2 regions of the Pontibacillus sp. ALD_SL1 genome follow, and region 2 is predicted to be linked to the other one. Evidence: riboswitches for the same ligand, from Rfam matches in the RefSeq annotation. Region 2 holds a riboswitch; the other holds the start of a gene.
The links. Region 2 has a riboswitch for cobalamin ahead of IMZ31_RS03450 (ribonucleoside-diphosphate reductase subunit alpha). Riboswitches for the same ligand answer to the same signal wherever they lie in the genome.
Positions count from the first base shown of each region.

Region 1: it holds a riboswitch for cobalamin, as region 2 does, so the genes downstream of both, IMZ31_RS10320 (DUF4430 domain-containing protein) here and IMZ31_RS03450 (ribonucleoside-diphosphate reductase subunit alpha) in region 2, are expected to answer to the same signal.

Region 1 is NZ_CP062974.1:2,038,824-2,046,851, forward strand. It holds gene IMZ31_RS10300 (inorganic diphosphatase) at 1-442, shown strand, start outside; gene IMZ31_RS10305 (GerMN domain-containing protein) at 484-1,722, opposite strand; gene sigX (RNA polymerase sigma factor SigX) at 1,709-2,251, opposite strand; gene IMZ31_RS10315 (ECF transporter S component) at 2,651-3,181, opposite strand; gene IMZ31_RS10320 (DUF4430 domain-containing protein) at 3,187-3,606, opposite strand; cobalamin riboswitch at 3,785-3,968, opposite strand; gene IMZ31_RS10325 (ATP-binding protein) at 4,054-5,823, opposite strand; gene IMZ31_RS10330 (response regulator) at 5,823-6,539, opposite strand; gene ccsB (c-type cytochrome biogenesis protein CcsB) at 6,607-7,803, opposite strand; gene IMZ31_RS10340 (cytochrome c biogenesis protein ResB) at 7,841-8,028, opposite strand, start outside.
Region 2 is NZ_CP062974.1:677,375-685,402, forward strand. It holds gene IMZ31_RS03430 (C39 family peptidase) at 1-663, shown strand, start outside; gene dat (D-amino-acid transaminase) at 1,329-2,231, shown strand; gene IMZ31_RS03440 (tryptophan-rich sensory protein) at 2,452-3,153, shown strand; gene IMZ31_RS03445 (cell division protein FtsK) at 3,208-3,513, opposite strand; cobalamin riboswitch at 3,703-3,888, shown strand; gene IMZ31_RS03450 (ribonucleoside-diphosphate reductase subunit alpha) at 4,035-6,269, shown strand; gene IMZ31_RS03455 (ribonucleotide-diphosphate reductase subunit beta) at 6,283-7,326, shown strand; gene IMZ31_RS03460 (nucleotidyltransferase domain-containing protein) at 7,480-8,028, shown strand, end outside.

The DNA.
Region 1 (8,028 bases), 1.4 Mb from region 2:
AAACAAATATGAATTTGATAAGGAAAAAGGTGTATTTAAACTTGACCGTGTTCTATTCTCTTCCCAATTCTACCCTGCAGAATACGGGTATATTGATGACACGTTAGCATTAGACGATGACCCACTTGATGCACTTGTGCTTGTTACAAACCCAACTTTCCCAGGTTGCGTAATTGAATCTCGTGTAATTGGTTTCTTAAATATGATTGATGATGGAGAAGAAGATCAGAAGCTAATTGCAGTTCCTACTGAGGATCCACGCTTCAAAGATGTTCACACTTTAGACGATGTACCACAGCATAAATTAGAAGAGATTTCTCACTTCTTCAAAACGTATAAAGATCTTCAAGGTAAGAAAACTGAGATCGGAGAATACGAAGGTGTAGAAGCAGCTAGCAAGCTTATTGATGAGTGCTTAGCACGTTATGAAGAAAATAAATAAAGTAAAAAAAAGCTCGCCAATTGAGGCGAGCTTTTTTATGTTTAAGGAGAACTTTGTTGTAAAGGCATAGGATTAACACTGTAAGGAACAGAAATGGCCTGGCTTAAATCGTACATTCCTACCTCGTCCTTAGGAAGATTGTTGAACTTAACCTGAGTAAATCCAAATTGCTTAGCTGTCATAAGAATGGATTCAATCATTGTGATTACTTGCTGATCATCAATATTGTCACCGCCATTCATATTAACTTCAAGAAGCTCACCATCTATTTTTACATCCTCTATATCAACTGAATGCGGAATGGTACCTTCAATACTAAATGCCGTTTCATCAACTTTAAGTTCCTTTAATGCTTCTTCTACCGTTGACCCCTGATTGACAGGAATTGAAATAAATAGTCGCGGACCCTTTTGCGGTGTATATAATTTGTAGAGAAATTCTCCAGAAATATCGATTTCCTCTAACCCTGTATTGTTCCCAAGATTAATACCTGGTTCACCGTCTGTCTCAAGCTTAATTGTATTCACATCAAGCGGACCAAACATTACTTTAAGAGACATTATAAAGATATTCTCTTGGGTAGAGGATTCAGGGAAATCATAATCCACAGGGAAGTTTACCAGTACGATTCCTTCTTCTTGGTTAATATCAAATGAAACAGAAGCAAACTGATAGCCTTTGACTCCCCACTCATCTTCTTTGAATGAGCCTTCTAGTGAATTATAGAGTTGTTCCATGGTGTTGGACTCTTTTAAGACTGAAAAAGTAACTGGAACTACATATTGTCCTTGCAAATCCCCAAACGCTGCAATGGCATTGAGTTCATTCTCATTTTTAGTCACAACTCTTGAGATCAATGAAGATTCCGTAGCCATACTATCATGGAAACTAGCTTCTGCCGTTTCAGGTGAAGAACTTTCGTCTTTCTTTACATTGGATTCTGATGAACGATCTATTTCATTTTTTGTTTGATCTCGAGCTTCAGCCTGGTCTCTGCTTGTTTCTACTGACTCTTCAGAAGAAGAGGTATCATAGGATTGCTCTTGTTGCATAGAGGGTAAGGCAGCGAATAAAAATAAAATAATTGCAGCTGCTGAGGCTACCCCTACTCCCCACACTGTAGCCAACTTTTTTCGCTTAGATTGTCTTTGTAATTCATTATTACGCTTGGCAGAGATTTTTCGATATAGATCTTCAGAGCTTTGTCGATCTTCTACATCAGGCATGCTTTTCAGGAGATCTTTTATGGAGTCATTGCTGTGATATTTATTTCGTTTCACTCTTGATCCCCTCCTCGTCTTCCTCATTCATATAAGCTTGAAGTGCTTTCATCCCTCTATGTTGAGTGGTTTTAACTTTGCTGACAGTCATTCCTAAAATGTCAGCCGTCTCTTGTATAGACATAGACTGAATATACCTCAAGATGATCACCGTCTTTTGGTCTGTTGTACACCTTTCTAAACAATGGTACATCTTTTGAATCTCTTCGTTCTGCAACGCAATTTCTTCTGGGATGGGCTGATCATCTTGTATTAAATGGCCCTGCTCCCCCCAGTCAAAGAACTCCATGATACGATTCCTCTTTCGTTTTTGCTTACGAAAGAAATCGATTGTAACATGACGTGCAATAGAAAATATCCATGTTTTTTCACTACTCTCTCCTTTAAATCGATCATGAGAATTCATGACTTTAATGTATACTTCTTGAACGAGATCTTCAGCTTGCTCCCGGTTTTTTACCATGTAAAATATAAATTGAAATACATCTTTATGATATTTCTCATAAAGATCTTGAAATACGGAATCCATTCCTCAACCTCCCGTTCATAACATTAGTCGATAAATTATGTAAAACGTTTCACCCGTTTCATACTATAAATTATTTCCAAGCGTTTGAATAGACCATTTCCTACCAAAATCAAATAATATCTAGTGTATGTTAAATGGTATAGCTACTTTCACAACTCTTCCACATAATACCTATTATGTGGAAGAGTTTAAGTTGGATATTTCACCTGAGAAGGGCCGGTCTAGTTCCGGCGTTCCGGCTGAGGAGGATCACCAGCTCCCCACAGGAAAACGAGTGGTTTCCAGGCCCACATTAAACTGAACTAAAGCTAACGGAAACATTCTTTCAACTTCGAACCTTCAAAATTATTGCCCATATCTTGAAAATAGTCTAATTCAATCCATTATAAAACAACCCAATCAGTTCAATGACTGATTGGGTTGTTTAAAAGAGTGTATGTTTTTTTTCTCATATTGTTTAAACAAACGAGACAATACGGGATATAGTACAATCATAAATACAACATTACCAACAGCATGATACGTGTCAAACGGGAGGCTACTTAGCCAATAAGCAAAGAAATGATTCCCTACTTGACCGTATGTAACAGCCATCATAAATCCAAAGAAATAACCACTTATACCTGCAAATACAGCATATAAATACATTGGAAGTACATGCCTATACTTTCCTAACCAACCTGCAAGCAAACCAATTAAGGACCAGCTTATTATTTGAGGCAATGTCCATATTCCCATGCCTAACAACATATTAGATAAAATGGTGGTCACAACAGCAAGCACTACAGAGTACAAGGGACCCAACCAAATTCCACAAATAATAATAATCGCTGTGACAGGTTGAACGTTAGGATAGAAACTAAACAAAAACCTTCCAACTGTGGCAAGTGCAGCAAGCAAAGATATTAACGTTAATTTATATAAGTTCATCAGTATTACTCCCAGCTGTGAAAGTCAAAGGTAACAATGTCTCCAGGTTCTAATGTATACTCGTTTGCACCAACCATAGCTTCTTCCCCATTCACAGAATAAAACCACGCTTTCTGTTCCCCATTCTTAGGGGCTACGCCTTCGATCGAAGTGATGAAACCACCGTTACTGCCTGTCTCTATATCGAAATTTGCTTTCATTACTTCCATTACGGTTGCTCCTGCTTCAATTTCAATTTCTTTTTCAGCTACATCTTCTTCTTTGTTATTCTTTGTAATTTCCACTCGTACACGTTGTTCTTGCTGTTCTTCTTGTGTAGATTGACTACTCTCTCCACTATTTGCATCCCCTGTTGACTGTCCACATGCAGCAAGTCCTCCTAATACGAATAAAGCAGCTAGTAGCATTTTCATCATTTGTTTCATCTCATCCAACCTCTCCATAAAAATGTGTAGTTGTTTCGTTGCGATACGAAGAGATGGAACGAAGACAGACCTTTTGTTACGAAAAAAGACTCTTCCATATAATGGAAGAGTCTTTGAGCATGACGGATCTCGTATAACAATGACAAGATAGGTCTCTCAAACGCTCAATCCTCGAAGCTTTGAAACGGTTAACTATGGCAGGTCTACTGACTTGTGTATCGATCTACTCGAGAGCCTTCCCTTATATATATAAAGTGGCATTTCCCTTTCGTCCACACGTACAGTTGCGAGGACAGTTCTGGATTCCAACCAGATTCCCTATTCAGTTCTCATATGAGAACACCATAGTTAAATATGAAATTTTATTATGTTTGTATCGTAGCATAGTTAAATAAGAAAAGGAAGCATTTTAAACGTAGATCGTTTCATAGGAAACAAGATTGTTCGTCATGATTCGAGATCATTTGGAAGTTTGAATAGGAAGGTTGTTCCTTCCCCTTGCTTACTGTGAACAGAGATGGACCCTCTGTGTGCTTCTACGATATTTTTAGCAATAGCAAGGCCTAATCCAGTCCCTGACTTTCCACCTTCACTTCTCTTACGTGACTTATCTGCCTTATAAAAACGTTCAAATACAAATGGTAAATCTTCATCCGCTATCCCAATACCTTGGTCATGGATAGAAAATTGAACATCATCTTCTTCGCTTACTACATATACAAAAACTTGTTTATCTTGTTCTGTGTGTCGAATAGCATTATCAAGTAAGTTCGTTAGTACCTGTTCAATACGGTCGTAATCAAAATACACTTGCTGAAGATTTTCATCCACTTCAACATGAATTGAGATATTTTTTTCATTAGCTAATCCTGAAAATTTCTTAACAATTCGTTCAATATAATCATGAATATCAACTAACTCACGGTTTAGTTGTATGTGGCCTGCTTCCATACGTGCAAGATCTAATAATTCATTTACAAGTCTTCCAATCCTGAGAGACTCGTCATATATAATTTTGGCTAATTCATTTTTGTCTTCTTTGGATTCAGCTATATCATCCACAATAGCTTCACTATATCCTTGCAACATAGAAATAGGCGTCCTAAGTTCATGAGAAACATTAGCAATAAAGTCTTTACGAAGCTTGTCTAATCTCCGTTCTTCCGTCATATCCCTAATAACCGCAACTGCACCTCTAACATAAGTTTTATCGTACAGAGGAGTCATGATAACTACAAAACTTCGCCCTTGAACTACTAGCTCTGTCATAATTTCTTTCTCTTGCGTAATAACTTCTTGAAGCATATCCTGTAGTTCACCTGGCAAGAGGTCGTGATTCGGCAGTCCATTTTCATGTTCATAGAACCAGGCATCAATAAATTGATCAGCAGGAGGATTCGTTACTAGCATATGACCTTTTCGGTTTAGTGTAATAACACCATCAGCCATAGAGCGAAGAATCCCTGATAACTGCTCTTTCTCCTGGTTTAGTGCATTTATATGAAACTTCAACTGCCTTCCCATGCGATTAAAAGCCATGGCCAGTTCTCCAATTTCATCATGGGTCAAGATAGGGACCTTTGTATTAAATTCACCTCGTGCTAACTCGAATGCACCTTCTCTCATTTTAATAAGAGGAGACGTAATACGTGTCGATAAGAAGAATGCAAAAATCGTTGTTAGAATAATCGCTATCCCAGCCCCTAAGAAAATGATTCTTGTTGTTTGAGAAGTTGTTTGTTCAACAAAGGCGAGGGATTGGTAAACGAAGATACCAGAACCACGCTCGGAAAGAGGGATTCCGACAATCATTACATGTGTATCCGTTTCAGGAATAATATCTTCTTTCATTACCGTTTCTTTTGAATTAAATACGGTAGATAATGAATCATCTTGATACAACCACTCCATAGGGACAACTGGTACATCCTCTTTATATGTCGGTGAAATCCACTGATCATCATCATCAAATGCAACTACGATTCTGCTTGAAGGATCAATAATTTTTTCAGCAATCGAAAGCGCTAACGAACGCTCTTCGTACTCACCAAGGATATCTTCCACCTTTTCAGCTGTTTGCATCAATTCCTTCTCAGCTTGATAAATATGGTAACTTTCAAAGAATTCAAGTAATAAAACCGTTAATATAAATAATACAAACGATACTAATAGTAGTATGGTAAACCACAACTTACCTACTACACTTCGCCAGAACATTAGTCACCAACTACCTCAAATTTATATCCTACGCCCCACACTGTCACAATCATCTTGGCAGCGTCTTTCGATACTTTACTTAGTTTCTCACGAAGGCGTTTCACATGAGTATCGACTGTGCGCAAGTCTCCAAAGAATTCGTACTGCCAAACTTCCTTTAAAAGTTGCTCACGGTCAAAGACTTTATCAGGAGCTTGTGCAAGGAAAAGAAGAAGTTCATACTCTTTAGGTGTTAAGCTAACATCCTTACCATCTGCTTTCACCCTATGTGCATCATTATCAATTGTTAAATGATCAAACACCAACACATCTCTTGCTCCTGTTTCAGTTTGCAAGAATTTAGTGGAAGAGGAGCGCCTTAGTAAGGCTTTAACTCGAAGTACTACTTCTCTTGGACTAAAGGGTTTTACGATATAATCATCTGTCCCTGCTTCAAAGCCTTGGACACGATTCGACTCTTCCCCTTTTGCCGTCAACATAATGATGGGTGTGGCCTTTTTCTCACGTATATCCTGGCATACTTCTATACCATCTTTTCCAGGCATCATTAAATCTAGAAGTATAAGGTCAAAGTCATCCCCAATAGCAAGCTCTAGAGCCTCTTCCCCGTCTTCGGCTTCTACAACTTCGTAATCTTCTCTCTCTAAGTACATGCGGATTAACCGACGAATTCGTTCTTCATCATCTACTACTAAAATCTTTCCACCCTGGTCCATATTTCTATCTCCCTTCTTTTTTACAACAAAGGCTACAAATCTAAAGATTAGCAGCCTTTGTAACAGATTACGCGTATGAATGTAGTCCTGCTAACACGAGGTTAACAGCTATTAAGTTAAACATGATAATGGCAAATCCAATGACGGCAAGCCATGCAGACTTTTCCCCATGCCACCCTGCACCTAATCGTAAGTGTAGGAAAACCGCATAGAACAACCAAGTAATGAGAGCCCAAACTTCCTTCGGGTCCCAACCCCAGAAACGGTTCCATGCTATTTGTGCCCAAATCATTGCAAAAATTAGTCCGCCTAGGGTGAAGACCGGGAACCCGATTGCTACTGCACGATAAGAAACTTCATCTACTAATGAAGGCTTTACGCGTGCTAATTTAGGTTGTATCGCTGCAGCAACTCGTTTTCTTAATATAAGGCGAGTCATCACGTACAAGACAAGACCTACTAGAAGGGACCAAATCATTGTATTTAACTTTCTTGCTGCTTTTTCTCCTTGCATCCAAGAAGGAGCTTCCAACAATGGTCCACTTGCCCCTTCAGTTTGTAACGTACCATCTGTAGGGCCAACAATAGGAAGCAATGTATAATCAACTGTACTTACTTCCACTGCCTCTCCTTCAGCAGGAACTTCAAAAGTAACTTCATAACCACCTAGGCGGAATCCGCTTGTGATTACAATAAATCCAATGACTGCAAAAAGAGTGTAAATAATAAACTCTAACCATGAGGTTTTTTTCGTTCTCTCAGTTTGATCAATTGTTTTAATTAAGTATAAGAGTCCAGCCCCAAAACTCACTGCTAGTATTGCTTGACCAAGAGAAACAGTAGATACATGAATATATAGCCAATGTGTATTTAGTGCTGGAATTAGTGGTGAGATCTCACTAGGAAACATACTCGCATAGGCAATAATTAATAAAGCGATAGGTAATACGAAAAGCCCTAGTACATTTAGTCGGTATATAAAGTACATAACGATAAAAGCGAGTACAAGCATCATACCAAAGAAAGTCGTATATTCAAATAAATTACTTAGAGGGGCATGTTGGCTAGCAATCCAACGGGTTATGAAGTAGCCTACTTGTGCTACAAATCCAATAATGGTAATGGTAATACCGATCTTACCAGCCTTAGACTCTTTCTGTTGAGCATCCTTCTCCCTTATCGTACCTCCGAAAAAGAAAGTAGCGATCAAATAAAGAAAGAAGGATGCATAGAGTAAATTACTACTAATTGTGCTTAATTCCAACTTTATTCCTCCTTACCCTTCAAACTATTTCAGGGTTTTACTCTTTTAACTCCTGTTGGTCTTGTGGTGGTTCCACACTAGTTCCATCTAAAACTTTCTCTAAGTCTTTCTTAAGACCAAACCAGTTCTTATTTGTGTGACCTGCAACCCAAAATCCTTGCTCTTTAGGTTGGATCCATATGCGTCTATGATTCCAATACATTCCTTGTATAACCCCAATCATAA
Region 2 (8,028 bases):
AGCATAAATCAGCCTATCCCGAATTCTTATCGGATGACCATTCCTGTAATTAGGCAAATGCCTGAACTTCCACGTGGTTGTGAAGTAACCAGTCTTGCCATGGTGCTTCATTCAAAGGGGATTGAAGTAGATAAAATGGACTTAGCAAGAAAAGTGAAGAAGAACCCAGCGATCTACCAAGTTAAAGGTGGGAAAGTCTACTTTGGTGATCCAAACGAGGGATTTGTAGGCGACATGTATACGTACAAAAACCCCGGACTAGGGGTGTACCACAAGCCCATTCATGAACTGGCGACGTCTTACGTGGGAGATCTTGCCGTTGATTTAACAGGTCAACCGTTCGAGGAGATTCTACGTGAAGTTGCGAAGGGAAACCCGGTTTGGGTTATCCAAAATTCTCACTTTAACACTCTACCACCCCATCAGTGGGTGACATGGCATACATCAAATGGACCGATTCGTGTGACGTACCGGGAGCATTCTGTTGTCATTACTGGTTATGATGCGAAGTATATTTACGTAAATGATCCTCTGACAGGACAACAAAATCGTCGTTTGCTCCGGTCATCCTTTATAAAGGGTTGGAAACAAATGGGGTCTCAGGCGGTAACGATTCAAAATGGGAACAAGGAAGTGTTTCATTTTTGGCAAAGTAGTAATTAAGTTGAATGATTTAAGAGCACTTTTAAAAAAGTGCTCTTTTTTTGTATGGAATTATAATGTATATACTTGGGTTTTTAGCTTAAAAGAAGTTGGAGCTCAACCCGTTGATTTCCAATATGAACATTTTGGCGGAACGCTTGCCCCTACGAGGGAGATATGGCTCGTATTGAATGCATAACGGCTCAAGCATGCGCGGCACATGATTGGAGATCGGCGCAAGTTGAGGTTTTATGGCTCAAGAGCGTGGGCGACCGGCTCAAGTTATGGTTCTACGGCTTAAGAGTGGAGGGAAACGGCTTAAGTTTTCAAATTAACGACTCAAGAGAGCGAAATAACAGCTCAAGTCCAGTCGTAACGGCTCAAGTGGGGATAAGATGGCTCAAGGAGAGGGAGGAACGGCTCGAGTTAGAGAAATAACGGCTCAAGCTGAAAGACCTCCTATCCCAATCGGAGCTCCCCCTCTCTCTCCTAAACCATCTCATCCCTCATGTTTAAAAAGTATCTAAAAAAGATTACATTACAGAAGGCTAACAATTAGAGCATAACTGTACACAATGTTGCGACAATTTGATACACTATATCGAACCGGAATTTATAATGGGGACAGAATGAACTAGTCGTTGTCCCTCTTAGAAGAGTAACCTAACGAGATGAGGTGGTTCAAAATGAGTATAAAGCCATATTTGTTAACGGATCAGGGGTTTGTAAATCGCGATGAGCTTTATTATCCGTTTGAAGAACGGGGGCTTCAGTTTGGTGATGGAGTCTATGAAGTTATTCGAATCTATCGCGGAAACTATTACTTAATTAAAGAACACGTAGAGCGTTTGTTCCGTTCGGCAAAGGCAATCAAGATTAATGTGCCTTACTCGAAAGAAGAAATGTATGAGAAATTAGATGAACTGCTTTCAAAAAACAGTGTAGAAACTGATGCCAAAGTATATTTACAATTAACGCGGGGGTCAGCTCCTCGTGATCATGCTTTCCCTAAAGATGTTCAGGCGAATTTGTATGCGTATGTGCAAGACCTTCCTCGTAAAGTGGAACCTTTGCAAAAAGGTGTTACAACCATCACGCAGCCAGACGTTCGTTGGGATTATTGCTATATTAAAAGTTTAAATCTGTTACCAAACGTTATGGCTAAGCAAGAAGCAACTGAAAAGGGTGCATTTGAAGCCATACTCCATCGTAATAAAAAGGTAACAGAAGGTAGCTCATCAAATGTTTATCTTGTTAAAGATGGAATTGTCTACACGCATCCTGCAACAGAAAATATTCTACATGGGTGTGTGCGTATGCGCGTTGAAGCGTTGACAACTCAGCTTGGCTTCCCGTTTATTCAAGCAGCGTTTAGTTTAGAGGACATTGCGGAGGCTGATGAATTGTTTATTACAAGCAGTACCGCAGAGATAATGCCTGTCGTTAAGGTAGATCATATTCAAGTTGGTACCGGCAACCCGGGACCTGTGACACAGCAACTCCAACAAGCCTATGAAAAAGACGCTAAAATTCCGCAATCAGATTCAATTTTCCCTTCCAAGGTTCAAGAACGCCCTGTGTCTGGATAGATGAAAAGCAAGGTTCTAATAATTATTAGAACCTTGCTTTTTTTATACAAATAGGAAACTAAATGACTGCCTAATATGCATTGCGCTTTAGTCAGAGTTTAAATACTAGTGAAAATTTATGGATGTTGCTCTTAGTCCTTACATACACTGTACTAGTTGTCCATTTTGTACTTCTTGAGTGGAAGTACATATACACACACGAGAGGGGAGAATACGCATCATGAATGCACTAGTACTTAAATTGTTTAACCTGGCTAGTTTTGTTTATTTAATTGTGACCTCTGTTTTCGTTGCGGATTTTATGAGAGGATCTATGGAGCAGGTCTATGTGATGCCCGCGCCGTACGCCTTTTCGATTTGGGGGCTTATTTACCTGTTGCTGTTATGGTTCATTATAAAATCATTTTTTGCAGACGAGGAATTAGATCGAGTTGTGAAAGGGATTGGTCTTTGGTTTCCGATTAGTATGATTTTATCGGGGACATCGGTCGTAGTTGGTACCACTCCGTCGATTTTGTTTATCGCCTTGTCGCTACTGACGCTTTGTGTGGTGTATACGATTATTCAAGGGCTAGGCTTATCATCGTCCAAGTATCGCATTCCTTTTTCAATCTATATAGGCTGGACGTCTATTGCGACTATTGTGGCGGCCTTTGTAGCTATTAAAGGAAATGGAATTGAGGAGATTCTTTCCATTGGGGAGCTTGGCTGGGCGGTCATTATGCTCACTGCAGGAGGGCTCATAGCTCTGGCTTTTCATTTTTTGCAAAAAGACTACTTGTTTCCTCTTGTCTTTGTGTGGGGATACGTGGCGATTTATCTCTATCAAGACAGTGCTCTTATTAAATTTATTACTGGAGGATTCGCGGCTCTGTTGTTGATTGTTCTTTTTGTGAGTTGGTTTAAAACGAAAGCTAAATAATACACGAAACCTGCCCTTTTTACAGAGCAGGTTTTTATATATGGTATTCAGGATCTATATAAAAGGTTGTGTGTACTGAACAATGTGAAGGACAATGCCGACCGTACTTAAGGCAACCCCTATAAAGAAAGGCCACGGGTTATCGTGTTTTTTTCGATCAAACGTACGGACCGTTGCGATGCTATATAGCAAGGCGGCAATAGGAATTGAGATATAAAATGAACCGAATGCAAAACCAAGACCGCCAAAAAACATGGCTAGAACCCCCAGGTGATTTTGCTTAGGGAGTCCATCTAAGTATTCTTGTTCTTCTGGCGAAAGATCTTTCTGAATCACAGGTTTTCTAGGTCTGTAAAGCAAATGTAACGACCTCCCTTAATCCAATTGCTTTTTCTTATTATATGTGAAGGAGAGTTTATTTGTAAAAGATTTTGAAAATAAACGATTACTACTAATCTACATAAGCTTCAAGACTTGATTTTATAAAAGAAATCTATTACGATGTACACAAGATATATGATTGAAAAATAAAAAAACACTACATATTGATATATAAGCGAGTTGTAAGGTGCCTATTCAAGGCTTGAAAGGGAATCTGGTGAAAGCCCAGAACTGTCCCCGCAACTGTAAGTGTGGACGAAATGAGAGATTCCACTGTGCGAAAAAAAGCATGGGAAGGCCTCAGAGTAGGACGATGCACGAGTCAGGAGACCTGCCTGCCCTCGCTAAAGTTTCTTTTTCTTCGGGGATTGAGAAGATGAAACGATAGCCTCAGCGGGGCGAGTCCTTCATTGATTTGTCCTGTTGTCCTGTCGTTTGATCCGTTTCTCTTTCCCTGGTGGAAGAGGAACGGATTTTTTATTTTAGGAGGAGGTTATTAAATGAACGAGGTTCAAGAAAGTACGGGGATTTACGCTGTGTTAAAACAAGCAAAGAATGAATATCCACATCTAGATGTAGAGCAATTGAGAGAAATAGCGGATCATTTCATTCAAACAAAAGGGCTTGAATCCTATCATCAACTTTACAATGAAGTGATTTTAAAAGGGTTGGATCAAATGGATGAAGAAGAGCCGGATTGGACGTTTGTGTGTTCACGTGTTTACGCTCAGTATTTGTATGAACAAGCGGCCCTTCATCGCCATTATACAAAGGAAGAAACCTATCCCGACTTTTATTCCCTTATTCAATCGCTACATACAAAAGGAATTTACAGCGAGCGCCTGTTAACAAACTATACGAAAGAAGAGGTTGAAAAGCTTGGGAGTGAAATTGTTCCAGAGCGTGACGCGTTTTTCACGTATATTGGGCTAAAAACATTGGCTGACCGGTACCTGGCAACAGACCACGATGGGCGCTTATACGAGCTCCCTCAGGAACGATTTATGATCATTGCGATGACGCTGATGGCGGAAGAAGATACGGATCATCGTCTTGATCTTGTAAAAGAAGCGTATTGGGCGCTGAGTCATTTATATATGACCGTGGCGACACCGACACTTGCCAACGCAGGGAAAAGCTACGGACAGTTATCGAGTTGTTTTATAGATACAGTCGATGATAGTTTGCAAGGCATCTTTGACAGCAACACCGACATTGCCAATCTATCGAAAAGCGGAGGTGGGCTCGGTGTCTACCTTGGAAAAATTCGCTCCCGCGGCAGTGACATCAAAGGTTTTAAAGGCGTAAGTTCGGGTGTGATTCCTTGGATGAAACAGCTGAATAATACCGCTGTTAGTGTCGATCAGCTCGGCCAACGTCAGGGTGCAATTGCCGTGTACTTGGATATCTGGCACCGTGATATCTTCTCCTTCCTCGATGCGAAGTTAAATAACGGGGACGATCGTCAGCGTACCCACGATTTATTTACTGGCGTTACGCTACCCGATTTGTTTATGGAAGCGGTGGAGAACCGGGAAGACTGGTATTTGTTTGATCCTCATGAAGTACGGTCGGTTATGGGCTATAGTCTAGAAGATTTTTATGACGAAAAAGAAGGTGCTGGTAGCTTTCGAGAAAAGTATCGGGAATGTGTGAACGAACCTCGTTTAGAAAAGAAGAAGGTTCCAGCCATTGAAATCATGAAGCGGATTATGGTCTCTCAGCTGGAAACAGGTACACCGTTTATGTTTTACCGAGATGAAGTGAACCGTAAAAATGCCAATAGTCATAAAGGAATGGTTTACTGCACTAACCTGTGTACGGAGATTACTCAAAACCAGAGCACAACAACTGTGAAAGAACACTACACGGAAGATGGTCAAATTATCACGGTGAAAGATGCAGGGGACTTTGTCGTTTGTAATCTATCGAGTATTAATCTTGGTAAATCTGTTCCGGATGGGGTGCTTGAACGTTTGATTCCGATTCAGGTTCGCATGCTCGATAATGTGATTGATCTAAATCATATCCCAGTCTTACAAGCTCAGCTTACGAATCAGCGCTACCGTGGCATTGGACTTGGGACATTCGGGTGGCATCACCTTTTGGCTGTAAAGGGGATTCGCTGGGAGTCAGACGAGGCTGTTCAGTACGCCGATTCGTTATATGAAAAGATTGCGTATCTCACCATTCAAGCAAGTAATGAGTTAGCGCGAGAGAAAGGCGCTTATCTTTATTTTGAAGGCTCGAAGTGGCAAACGGGCAACTACATTACGGATCGAGGGTATGACAGTGAAGAGTGGACTGCGTTAAAGGATGAGATTCAACAGGATGGCGTACGAAATGGGTACCTAATGGCAGTTGCGCCAAATTCCTCGACTTCTCTAATCGCTGGCAGTACAGCGAGTATTGATCCGATCTTCCAGAAGTTTTACTCGGAAGAAAAGAAAGACTACAAGATTCCCGTTACGGCACCTGGTTTAACGCCGACTACGTATTGGTTTTATAAGTCAGCTTACGATATCGATCAGAAATGGAGCATACGTCAAAACGCTGCCCGCCAGCGTCATATTGACCAATCAATCTCGTTTAATATGTACGTGAAGAACACCGTTCAAGCGAAAGAACTATTAGACTTGCATCTGACAGCTTGGCGTGAAAAATGCAAAACGACGTATTATATGCGCTCGACAAGTACAGAGGATCTTGAAGACTGTGAAAGCTGTTCATCTTAAGGGGGAGAGAAGCGTGACGACTCAAATACAAAAGAGAAACCTATATGATATCGATTCTCCAAATCGATCAACGGCCATTATAAATGGAGAAAGTTCAAACGTATTGAACTGGGATGATGTACGTTTCAGCTGGGCCTATCCGATGTATAAGAATATGCTAGCAAACTTCTGGATTCCAAATGAAATCAATATGGCGAACGATCTGAGGCAGTGGGGTGAACTGAGTGATCAAGAGCAGGATACGTTCAAAAAGATTATTGGACTCTTGGCCTTTTTAGATTCGATACAGACAGATTACAGCGGGAAAGTAGCCGATTACTTAACAGATTCAAGTTTAACAGCTCTGATGCAGGTGCTGTCATTTCAGGAAGTTGTTCATAATCAGTCCTATTCCTATGTATTATCTTCACTTGTTGATAAGCAAGAACAAGATGCCATATTCGAATATTGGAAGCATGATGAAGTCCTGCTAGAACGAAATGCGTTCATTGCGGAAGGCTACAGAGACTTTGTCGAAGAGGAATCTGTCGAGTCATTCTTAAAGTCGATTGTATATGACGTTGTATTAGAAGGCCTGTTCTTCTATGCAGGATTCGCCTTCTTTTATAATTTAGCGCGTAATCAAAAGATGGTTTCAACGAGCACGATGATTAATTATATTAACCGTGATGAACAAATTCACGTTAATTTGTTCGAGCATATATTTAAGGAAGTGCTCGCGGAGAACCCTGAATACAAGACCGGTGAATTGATGCAGTTTATAACGGATACATTTAAGGAAGCAGCGGACCTAGAGATTAAATGGGGGCGCTACATTATAGGAGATGATTTTGAAGGGCTATCGATGCAAGAGGTGGAGGACTATATCAAATTCATGGCCAATAAACGTTGCAAAGAACTTGGCGCAGAGAAACCGTTTGAAGGCTACTCCAAAAACCCTCTTAAATGGATAAAGGCCTATCAGGACGTCAACAGCGGAAAATCAGACTTCTTCGAACAGAAATCACGCCAATACACAAAAGTCCACTACCAGGACAACGGATTCGATGACCTCTAACGTGGTACACTAAACCAAAACAAACAAAACCGTGCCAGACACCCTTTAGCAGGATAAAGGGTGTCTGGCACGCGCTGTTGCTTTAGAGCGATGAAGGGTGTCTGGCACCCTTTCACCCTTTAGTGTTGTGCAGTGATGAGGGGGGATGTTTATATGGTGGATGAAAAGTTAAGGGAGATCGAGAGGGAATATGGCGTGAAGGTGTTGTACGCGTGTGAGGCTGGTAGCCGGGCGTATGGGCTTGCGAATGAAGCGAGTGACTATGATGTACGGTTTATTTATGTACACCCTCTTGATTGGTATTTATCCATTGATGAGAAGCGGGATGTCATTGAAATGCCGATCTCTGATCAATTGGATATGAGCGGTTGGGAGCTACGAAAGGCATTGCATCTTCTTAGGAAGTCGAATCCATCGATTCTTGAGTGGCTTCATTCTGATGTTGTTTACGATGAAGATGAAGATTTTATGAATGCATTAAGAAACATCACCCAGAAGGCATTCAACCCGATAGCGGTACTGCATCATTATCACAAAATGGCGAAGCGGAATTTGAAAGAAATGGGGCAAGGGAATGAGGTAGCGGTTAAGAAATACCTTAATGTAGTGCGCCCAGTGTTGATGTGCTCCATGATTATGAAATGCGGTCACTTTCCTGGTACTAACATTCAATATGTTGTGAATGCACTAATTCTTAATAAG